DNA from 2 places in the Psychrobacillus mangrovi genome. Region 1 is predicted to be linked to the other one. Evidence: riboswitches for the same ligand, from Rfam matches in the RefSeq annotation. Region 1 holds a riboswitch; the other holds the start of a gene.
The links. Region 1 has a riboswitch for S-adenosylmethionine ahead of WAX74_RS01405 (MetQ/NlpA family ABC transporter substrate-binding protein). Riboswitches for the same ligand answer to the same signal wherever they lie in the genome.

Region 2: it holds a riboswitch for S-adenosylmethionine, as region 1 does, so the genes downstream of both, metA (homoserine O-acetyltransferase MetA) here and WAX74_RS01405 (MetQ/NlpA family ABC transporter substrate-binding protein) in region 1, are expected to answer to the same signal.

Annotation. Positions count from the first base shown of each region.
Region 1 is NZ_JBAWSY010000001.1:272,950-278,723, reverse strand. Features, by position in the region: gene WAX74_RS01425 (alpha-hydroxy-acid oxidizing protein) at 1-142, opposite strand, end outside; gene WAX74_RS01420 (enoyl-CoA hydratase/isomerase family protein) at 155-931, opposite strand; gene WAX74_RS01415 (methionine ABC transporter permease) at 946-1,617, opposite strand; gene WAX74_RS01410 (methionine ABC transporter ATP-binding protein) at 1,614-2,633, opposite strand; gene WAX74_RS01405 (MetQ/NlpA family ABC transporter substrate-binding protein) at 2,693-3,520, opposite strand; SAM riboswitch class I at 3,615-3,726, opposite strand; gene WAX74_RS01400 (PPC domain-containing DNA-binding protein) at 3,877-4,377, shown strand; gene WAX74_RS01395 (pyridoxal phosphate-dependent aminotransferase) at 4,418-5,581, opposite strand; gene WAX74_RS01390 (carbon-nitrogen family hydrolase) at 5,667-5,774, shown strand, end outside.
Region 2 is NZ_JBAWSY010000001.1:149,880-155,653, forward strand. Features, by position in the region: gene WAX74_RS00785 (histidine phosphatase family protein) at 1-61, opposite strand, end outside; gene WAX74_RS00790 (GrpB family protein) at 67-603, opposite strand; gene WAX74_RS00795 (alpha/beta hydrolase) at 675-1,316, opposite strand; gene WAX74_RS00800 (DUF1572 family protein) at 1,319-1,834, opposite strand; gene WAX74_RS00805 (aldo/keto reductase) at 1,974-2,906, shown strand; gene metA (homoserine O-acetyltransferase MetA) at 2,962-3,870, opposite strand; SAM riboswitch class I at 3,949-4,058, opposite strand; gene abc-f (ribosomal protection-like ABC-F family protein) at 4,200-5,774, opposite strand, start outside.

The DNA of each region.
Region 1 (5,774 bases):
CTGCAGAGGAGCGGATATATCCAAAAGGACCTGCCTCTAGTTTTTCCTTTGCAGCTTGTTCTAATTCGCTAAAATTGATAGGATATTTTTCATTAGAACCGATATTATCTAATAACAAATCATTGTTTTTAATAGTTGACATATAGCTCACCTCTTAAGAAAAATTGGGTTTTCTTTTTTCTAAAAATGCTTGAATTCCTTCTTTATAATCTTCCGAACTGAATGAATCTAAAATTAGTTGTTCTATTTCTTTCGTTTCTTCATTCTCACCGTCTATAATCGATTGAATTACTTGCTTGATACCATTATTTGCTACAGAAGATTTACGGATAATTTGTTCGGCAAACTCATGACATTTCTCTTCAATCTCATCCATTGGATATACATAATCAATTAAACCTATTTCTCTTCCTTCTTCAGCAGAGATTAAATTAGCAGTATAAAGTAGTTCTTTTGCTTTTGATGGGCCAATTAGATTTACTAACCGCTTGGTGCTAGTTAAGTTGTATATAATACCGATGTTAGAAGCAGTGATTCCTAGCTTACTGCCAGAAGTAGCAAACCTAAAATCACAAGAATTAGCTAACTCTAATCCACCACCAATTGCCAATGTTTTAATAAGAGCAATTGTTGGTTTAGGAAAACGATATAGTTTTTCAATAGATTCCAAAGTAGCATCATTATAATCTTTAGCTTTTTGTGCAGAAAAACGATTTTCAAGGAACTCCGTAATATCTGCACCGGATGAAAATGCTCTTTCGTCCACACCTTTTAAAATTAATAATTTTATTTTAGAATCATCTTCGAGCTCATCTAAGATATTACCTAGCTCTTGAAACATAGCAAGAGAAAAAGAATTTTTCTTCTCTGCACGATTAAAAATGAGGGTAGCGATAGAACCGTTGCGCTCAACATACAAATAGTTAGTCATATGAAAACCTCCGATTAATCTTTCTTCAATCTAGCTGCTAATCTATTACCGATTGATTGGATACTTTGTACGAGGATAATTAAAATAAAGACAGTAGCGTACATGACATCAACTTCATAACGTAAATGTCCGAAACGGTAGGCTAAATCTCCAAGTCCTCCAGCTCCAACCATACCAGCCATGGCAGTTGCGCCTATTAAACTAACTGTTGATATAGTTAATCCTAAAATGATAGAAGGGCGGGCTTCTCTTAACAGTACATGCCAAATAATCGATCTTGTTTTAATTCCCATCGCTGTATAGGCCTCAATTACACCATTCTCTACTTCAAGTAAGGCAGATTCCATTAAGCGTGCAATATATGGAGCAGTATAGATAACTAATGGAACTATAACTCCTTTAACACCGATTGTAGTACCAACAATTATTTTCGTAAAAGGAAGTATGAAAAATAGTAAAATGATGAAAGGTACTGAACGTACTATGTTAATAATTAAATTACTAATTTGATATAAAATTTTATTTTGTAATGCCTGACCTGGTCTAGTTAATACGATTAAAATTCCTAAAGGAATTCCGATTAAAACAGAGAAAAACAATGAAATGCCAACCATTTGGAATGTTTCAATCACTGATTTTCCGATAATCGGTAACCATTGCTCTATAAACTGTTCGGATCTGCTCATGATTGTCCCTCCAAATCTTCAGTGCCAACGCCGTGATCTTCCAAAAATTTTATTGCTGCATTTACTTGATCTTGAACACCAATCAAATGAATGACAATGTTACCAACGATCCCATTTTTTAACTCAATAATATTAGCAGTTAAAATATTTGGCTGAACATTGAATTTTTGGCTAACTTCTGCGATTAGAGGCTTACCTGTACTTTCTCCAACAAATGTTAAACGTGTAACAGCTCCACTAACATTTAATTGTGAGATTAAAGTAGGAGGTAAATTTCGCTGACTAATTGTATTTAAAAACTTTTTAGTGGTTGTGTGACTTGGTTTAGTGAATAGATTAATAGCTGAATTCTGTTCAACTACTTCTCCATTTTCCATTACATATACATAATCGCAAATTTTTTGAATAACATTCATTTCATGCGTGATTAATAAAATTGTTATCCCTAATTCTCTATTAATTTTTAATAAGAGTTCCAAGATAGAATCAGTTGTTTCAGGATCAAGCGCACTTGTCGCTTCGTCACTTAATAACACTTCTGGTTCTTGTGCAAGAGCACGTGCTATAGCAACCCTTTGTTTTTGACCACCTGATAATTGATTTGGATAGTTATTATGTTTATCCGTCAGGCCTACAATTTCTAAGTATTTATTTACCCTTGTTTTTACTTCTGTTTGATCATACCCAAGAAGTTTCAGAGGGATAGCTATATTATCGTAAACTGTCGCTGTTTTTAACAAGTTGAAACCTTGGAAGATCATTCCTATTTTGTTCCGAACTTCTCTTAGTTTTGGAAGGGGGAGGGAGGTTGCTTCCTTTCCGTTTATAAAAACTTTACCTTCAGTAGGTTTTTCTAGAAGATTAACGCAACGAATGAGTGTACTCTTTCCAGCACCGCTATATCCAATTACTCCATGGATTTCGCCTTTTTTCACATGTATATTGACATTATTTACTGCTTTTACAATGCCATTCTTACTTTTAAATTCTTTTGATATATTTTCTAAAACAATCATTGTTTGCCTTCCTTTCTAAAGAAAACGTTACCGAGGTCGGTAACGTTTCCGAATATCATCTACTCTTCCCAGCTAGGTAATACAGAACCTTGAAATTCTTCTTCGATGAATTTTTTAACTTCTTCTGATTGATAAGCTTTAACAAACTTTTGAATCGTTGGGTCGTCTTTATTCTCAGCGCGTACAACAATGTAGTTTACATATGGTGAATTAGATGACTCTAGTAAAATAGAATCTTCTTTTGGATTAATACCAGCATCTAAAGCAAAGTTAGTGTTAATTGCTGCCGCATCAACTTCGCTTAACTGTTTAGGAATTTGTGCTGCTTCTAGCTCAATGAATTTTAAATTTTTTGGGTTTTCTTCTAGATCATAGATGGAAGCAGTTTCTCTTTTATCCTCTTTTATTTTGATTAGGCCGTGTTCTTCTAAAATGTATAGTGCGCGAGCGCCGTTAGTTGGATCGTTAGGTAACCCAAAAGTTGCTCCGTCTGGAAGATCATCTATTGAGTCAAATTTGTCTGAGTAAACTCCCATTGGATTTAGAATTGTTTTCCCAACAGGTACTAAATCTGTTCCATGGTCTTCGTTAAAAGTATTTAAGAAAGGCTCATGCTGATAACTATTAGCATCTAGGTCTTTTTCAGATAGTGCTGTGTTTGGAAGTATGTAATCAGAGAAAACTTTTAGTTCAATTTCTAGTCCGTCTTTTGCAGCTACTTCTTTTGCAACTTCAACGATTTGTTCATGTGGTCCTGCTGTAACCCCTACAACTAATTTTTTTTCATTTAATGCTTCTGTTTTATCTCCATCAGTTGAGCTATCCCCACATGCTGCTAGCGCTCCAGATAAAAGTACAGTTGATAAAAGTAAACCAAATTTTTTCATTTCATTTTCCTCCTATAATTTATAACTTTCGTTGAATAAATATAAAAAGCCTCTCTTTCACAGAAAGAGAGGCACACGAAAATACTATTGTCCTCTCTTATCTGCCAAAACAATTGTTTTGCAGGATTTAGCACCTTTCTACATAAAATAATGTAGATGGTTGCCGAGCTTCAACGGGCCAGTCCCTCAGCTACTCTTGATAAGAGATAAAAGCTATTTAATTTTTCAGCTATTCCATAAAAGTTAATTTACTACATCAACTTATTAAAGTCAACAAATTTTTTCTAGTTGAAATTTTCAGTCTGGTTAGTTTAAAGTTATTATCAATAAATAAATATGCAGGGATGATGAATTTTATGTCTTTAGTAAGTGCAAATTATGCTACCGGTCAGTTTGGAAAAATTGTTGGAGCAAGACTTGTTTATGGAACAGATTTACTTGAAGGAATAGAGGAATTATGCAAAGAAAATTGCATTGAATATGCAACTATCATTAGTTGTTTTGGAAGTTTTCAAAGAAGTGGTTTTGTCTATCTTGTTCCGAATGAAACTTCTAAAATTGGAGTTGGATATAATAACCTTATAGTAAACGAGGGACCAATAGAATTTTTACAGGGAACAGGTGTGGTGTGTAAAAGAGATGGGGACTACGAAACTCATTTTCACGGGTCTATGTGTGATCAACATGGCAACGTTTTTGGAGGTCATTTTATGAAAGGAGAAAACCCTGACATTACAGTAGATGTAGTTTTAGCTGAAGTTACTGGAATGGGGTTTCATCGTAAGTTTGATGAGGAAACAGGGACTAACCAGTTTTACCCAGTGGATTCCAATAAAACATCTCCAAATAGAATATAAAAAATAAAATCCGATTTACAAAAGTAAATCGGGTTTTATTTTAAAATAGATTGAGCTTTTCAATACGATTAATGGCTTCTACCAATCGAACTTCATCCACTAATAAGCCGACACGAACATAGCCTTCACCAAAGGATCCGAAACCATTCCCAGCAGCTACAGCGACATCTGCTTTTTCTAAAAGTAAGTCTGCAAATTCTTGACTTGTATAACCTATTGCAACTGGCAACCATGCAAAAAAGGAGCCTTCTGGTGCTTTGATATTCCATCCTATTCTTGAGCAAGCTTCTACTAATGCATTTCTTCTTCCTTCATACAAAGAAACAAGATCATCTACACATTCCTGGCTCTCGTTGAGTGCTGCAGCAGCAGCAGTTTGTATTGCAGGGAACAGGCTGACAAATAAATGGTCCTGAATAATATTGATTGCTTCAATCATTTTAGGATTCCCAACTGCGAAACCAACACGCCATCCGGCCATATTATAAGTTTTAGATAGAGTATACATTTCTATACCAACATCTTTTGCACCTTCTACTTCTAAAAAGCTAATTGGTTTTTTGCCGTCAAAGCCAATTCCTCCATAAGCAAAATCGTGCACTATTGCTATATCTGATTCTTTCGCAAGCTTAACAGTTTCTTCAAAAAATTCTTTCGTTGCAGTAGCTCCAGTAGGGTTGTTAGGATAATTCAAATACATTAACTTAGCGTCTTGTTTTTGATTTTCTGTTAATTTACTGTAATCAGGAAGAAAACTATTTTCTTCTAGCAGGGGCATTGTTTCAAAACGGACACTTGCTAATCCGACACCCGATAAATAATCTGGATAACCTGGATCTGGTAAGAGCAGAAGTTCATTTTCATTCATCATAGCTAATGGTAACTCAACTAGACCTATCTTTGTTCCAAACATAATAGCCACTTCGGTATTTGGATTTATTTCTACCTTGTATTCTCGTAAATAAAAATCTGCAGCAGCTTGCTTTAATTCATTTATTCCTCGAAAAGGAGAATATTTGTGTGCTATTGGATTTGTTGCAGCATCTTGTAGAGCTTTTACAATATGTTCAGGAGTAGGTTGATCTGGATTTCCTTGTCCTAAATTTATAACATCTCTTCCTTCTGACACCGCGAGTGCTACTTTTTGAACTAGTGTTGCAAAAAATTGAGTGGGTAAACTTTTTAATCGATTTGAAAATTCCATGTGCGATACCTCTTTTTCTAATTAGTTGCATAGATTAGACAAATCTTATAATCTTTTAAGTATTATGTCTATAGGTGGTGGCGAAATGAAAATTGCATGTGTTCAATTAGATATTGTGTTTGGTGCGCCAAAAGAAAATTTTCTGAAGGTAGAGGAAAAAGTGAGAGAAGCTGCATCCTTAGGGGCTAGGATT
Region 2 (5,774 bases), 120 kb from region 1:
CAAGTTCATCTGGCGTGTATATAGAGTGGGCATGTCTAACAAAATATAAATTGGTTATCATTATTTTCACCTCAAATTTGTTCGTAAAGCAAAAATGCCTTTTACAAATGGTTCTTTTAGAGCTGTATACGTTGTTATATTCATATTTTCACTTTCGGCAAAAACTATTTTCAACTTTTTATATTCTTCTCTTACCTCTTTTTTTGTATTTAAATAATCTCTGAAAAAAATCAGGTTTTTCCATATCTCCTTGTCGTAGTCGACTAAATGGATATAATGAGTTTTTACTTTGTATGTATTATCTGTAAATTTAGCTAACACAATTTCTCCTGGCCTTTCCACTCGCAATCGATTAAAACCAATACTCTGTAAGGCTTTCATAAAGGTGTTATCTATATGCTTTATATCATTTAAACCTATTAATATATCGATGATGGGCTTTGCATCCATCTCTTTAATTGCTGTACTCCCTATATGTTCTATCTGTTTTGTTTGCAATTTTGTAACCGCCACAATCTCCTGTTTAACTCTATTAAATTCTATATTCCACTCACTAGTATATTTACATAGTTTTACTTCATCTTTAGATAAACCCAGTCTCATGAAAATTTGTCCTTTCCAAAAGAAATACCCCTCTTCTTATATTCTGCAAGAGGGGTGTATAATCCTTTAATTTAACTTATTTGTTCGTCTAAAAAAGTAACTAAATCTCTTTGATTTCCTGGTGCAACACCATGTGCAACTGGATAGCTTTTAAAGGTAACCTTTGCTCCCTTTTCTACGAAATAATCTCTACTAGCTGTTCCCCATTCATATGGCAGCATATTATCAAATTCACCATGTGATATAAATGCATTTAAATTATTCACTGATTGATGCTCATACTCTTCTTTTACAAATGCTGGAATATAGCCGCTTAGTGCAATAATTCCTTTTATTTTGTCACCCATAACCAATGCTAACGATTGAGTCAATATAGCACCTTGGCTAAAACCGAGAAGGAAAAGCTGATTAGTATCAATAGAATAATTATTACTTAATTCTTCTATTAATGACTGAAGATCCCCTACTACCTGATCAAAAACAGCACGATGAGGTTTCCCTAGACCCTCTATTGTAAAAAACGCATATCCAGGGGGTTGTGAAATCGGTCCACGAATACTAAAAATATGGCATTTCTCATTGAAGCTAGAAACAAGACCAACCAAATCGTTTTCATTGCTCCCCATTCCATGCATTAAAAATAATGCTGGATATTTTTTATTGTCTTCTAAATCTTGTGGAGCACTATGGATATAAGTAAAATTTGAATTCATTATTATTTTCCTTTCTTTTTAGGTATTGACAAAGTAGTCCACTTATCTTCTGGTGTAACTTGTTTGGCTAGATAAATTATCTGTCCAACGTGAATAGAAATATGTGTAATACTTCGTATGAATGCTTCCAAGACAGTATGTGATTTATTTCGAATATATATCGTTTGAAGTAAGTGTTTTTCTTCTATACTATCAATTGCTTTCAAAAATACTTCACAACCTATTTCCCACACTTTAAGTAATTCTTCCCGTGATTCTATTGTACTTTCGAATTCACCGTCCCTATCTCTGTCGATCTTTTCTCCATCAGTCGATAAAAAGTCTGTCCATCGAGAAATTAAGTTTCCGCTCATATGCTTCACTAGAACATCTACACTATTTGATTGTTCATTTGGCGACCAAAAAATTGCTTTTTCGTCCATTTGCATAATCGCTTTGTCTGTATCTCTTTTCAACTCCACAAATTTCAACCGTATATTCCGAACAAATTCAGCATGTATTATAGTTGAATCTGACAATAACATCATCTCCTTTTATACTATTTTCAATAACCAATAATGTTTTACCTTCCTTCTTTCCAAAGAAATCAAATCCCTTTGAGTGAAACGATATTATTGGTAACATTATACTAGAATATATAGAAAAGGAGATGTTAATATGATTTCAAAAGTAGAAATTGGCAAAACCACACTATTTGTGAATCCTGTTGGTCTAGGAACAAATGCAGTTGGTGGCCATAATTTGTTTCCTAATTTAAATGATGAAACCGGAAAAGATATTGTGCATACAGCACTTAACAATGGAATTGATTTTTTAGATACGGCTTATATTTACGGCATTGGTAGATCTGAAGAGTTAATTGGCGAAGTATTAAAAGAAACAAAGAAACGAAGTGAAATAATTCTAGCTACTAAAGGCGCTCATAAAATCACGGATGAAAAAGTAGTCATTGACAACTCCCCTGCTTATTTAAGAGAAACTGTGGAAAACAGTTTAAAACGACTTCAGACGGACTATATTGATTTATTCTACATCCATTTTCCCGATGATAACACACCAAAAGCTGAAGCAGTCGGTACACTTCATCGTTTAAAAGAAGAAGGAAAAATACGCGCAATTGGAGTATCTAACTTTACTTTAGATCAGTTAAAAGAAGGTAACCAAGATGGTTATATTGAAGTACTTCAATCTGGATATAACTTATTAAAACGTGATGCAGAAAAGGATTTACTACCTTATACAAAAGAACATGATATCTCCTTTATTCCTTATTTCCCACTTGCTTCGGGTCTATTAACAGGTAAGTATGATAAAAACAGTACTTTTGGAGAAGGTCTCTCAAAAAATCCTTTATTCCAAGGGGAAGCATATGTTAACAATTTGGAAAAGGTGGAGCAGCTTCGACATATTGCCAACGATAAAAATGTAGGCGTTTCTAACATTGTGCTTGCATGGTATTTAACGAGAGAGAGTATTGACACTATTATACCAGGTGCTAAAAAACCTGGACAAGTTCTAGATAATTTGAAAACTGTAGATGTTCAACTAACCAAACAAGAAATAGACAGAATCGACCAGATTTTTCAATAATATAAATAAAATAGGAGGCTGAACAAAAGAATACTTTTGTTCAGCCTCTTTTTCGTTATTCCCACTCGTAAGGTGTTTCTTGATAAACATAATAATTTAACCAATTATAAAATAATAGATGGGTATGAGATCGCCAAGAATTTAATGGTTGTCTAGAAGGATTATCATTTGGAAAGTAATTTTCCGGAACATCAATTTCAATTCCTTTGTTCACATCACGAGCATATTCTTCCGCTAAAGTCGTTGCATCATATTCCAAATGCCCAGTTATCATAATATGCTTTTCGTCTTCTGAAATTACAAGGAAAACGCCGGCTTCTTTTGAATTAGATAGCAGATTAAGTCTGGTATCATTTATAATTTCATCATATGAGACAGAAGTGTAACGAGAAACGGGTGCATAAAACTCATCATTAAATCCTCGCACTAAATTAACAGTTGGATCTGATAAACGGTGAGAAAAAACGCCAAAGCATTTCTTGGACAATTCAAATTTACCAATTCCATAATGATGATAAAGAGCAGCTTGTGCACCCCAACATATATGTAAGACAGAAGTAACGTTGGTTTTCGACCAATCCATTATTTCTGTCATTTCGCTCCAATAATTTACATCTTCAAATTTCAAATGTTCAATTGGTGCCCCAGTAATGATCATTCCGTCATACTTCCGGTGTTTAACCTCTTCAAAAGTTGTATAGAAAGTGTCTAGATGTGTTTTACTAACATTTTTGGACTCATATGTTGCAGTATTCATGAAGGTCACATTCACTTGTAAGGGTGTATTACCTAATAATCTAAGAAGTTGTAATTCTGTTTTTTCTTTTTCTGGCATCAAATTTAATATAATAATGTTGAGCGGACGAATATCCTGAGCAACTGCACGCTCCTCGTCCATAATAAATATTTTTTCTTTCTTCAGTAACTCTGCAGCAGGCAATTGTTTGGGAATTTTAATTGGCATACATTTCTCCTCTTTTCCGTAAAAATAAAAACCCTCTTTTCTAATAGATAAGAAAAGAGGGTAAGCAAATGCTCTCAGTTCTTATCTTTCAAGATTAAAAATCTTGTAGGAGTTAGCACCTTTCTAACAAATGTTAGAGGTTGCTGAAGCTTCACAGGGCCATTTCCCTCAGCTTCTCTTGATAAGAGTATATTATTTTTTATTCTAATACATTATTTTCATACTATCATTTTCTGAACATTTAAGCAATGACCTATTATATTTAAACACGATTGATTGCTTCTGCTTTTCTATTTAAACAAAGTGGACTTATAAGATAATGAAATCTATTATTCTTGTCTATCCAACCAGATTTCCATTAATTTTTCTAGTTTCAGTTCCTTCTCGTCAATTACTAATAATAATTTTTCATAATCATTCCAGTCATTTTGATCATCCTTCTCTTGTCTTAGTTTACTTATTTCGTTTTCCATTTCAAAAATTTGTTCTTCTATTGATAATATTTCTAGTTTTCCCTTACTTTTTTGGGTTTTTACTTTTTCTTTAATTTCAATTGATTTTGTTGTCTCATGCATTACTTGGAGCTCGTTCCACTTTCCTCGGGCCCATTCATAAGATCCTTCAAAAGTAGTCAAACGTCCAGAGTCCAGCCATGCAGTACGAGGAAATAATTTATTTAAAAAGTAACGATCATGAGAAACGGTTAAAATTGTACCCTGAAAGTCTTCTAGTGCATCTTCTAATACTTCTCTCGATTCTATGTCTAAATGGTTGGTTGGTTCATCTAATATTAACAAGTTGATATCTTGGTGCATTAATTGGGCAAGTCGAAGTCGCATACGCTCTCCACCACTTAAATCCCCCACCCGTTTAAAGACATCTGGACCATAGAACATAAACTGTGCTAAAATGTGCCGTGCTTCCCCTTCCGCAACGCTCACTTCACTTCTAAATACATCTATTAAACGTTCTTTTGGATTCAATATCTCAAAGTGTTGAGAAAGAAACCCAATCCGTACATTACTACCTAATCTAGCAGTACCTTCATCCGGATTAATTTCACCTCGCAATAACCTTAGAATTGTTGATTTTCCTGTTCCATTTCGTCCAACTATTGCAACTCTATCTTTCCAATAAACATTCAAATTCGTTTTTAAAAGTAGTATTTTTTCTCCGAATGACTTAGAAACGTCTTCCATAATGACAACTTCTTTACCACTTCTAGGTGCAGCATCGAATGATAAACTCATCTTCTTAGGGTCTATAATTGGTTTTCTCACTTTCTCCATTCTTTCTAATGCACGTTCCATGTTTCTAGCTTGTCGATGAAGCCCAGGATTTGGTGGAACAGCTTCATTTGCCCACTGTCTCAACCGCTTAATTGCTTCCCTCATTTTTTTTATCTTTTTTTGTTGTTCTTCATATTCCTGAAATTCCCTCATGAGTCGATCTTCCTTGTCAACTATATAAGAGGAATAGTTACCATGGTATAGAGTTAATTCTCCGTCCTCTAGATCAGCTACTTTTGTGATTACTTGATCTAAAAAGTATCTATCGTGCGAAATAATAACAACGGTTCCTGTGTAGTTAACTAAATATTGTTCTAGCCATTCAACAGCAAATAAGTCTAAATGGTTGGTTGGTTCATCTAATAACAATAAATCTGGTTGTGTTAACAATAATTTACCTAGCATTATTTTTGTTTGCTCTCCACCACTTAAGTTTGAAAAAGATTGGTGAACGAACGAGGATAATTGTAAACCTTGGATAACTCTTTCTATTTCTGAATCCAAAGAATATCCCCCAAGATTAGTGAAATCCTCTTGTACATTTCCATATTCTTGAAGCAATTTTTCCATATCAGTTTGATTATCCGTATAGGATAATTTTTCTTCTATTTGTTG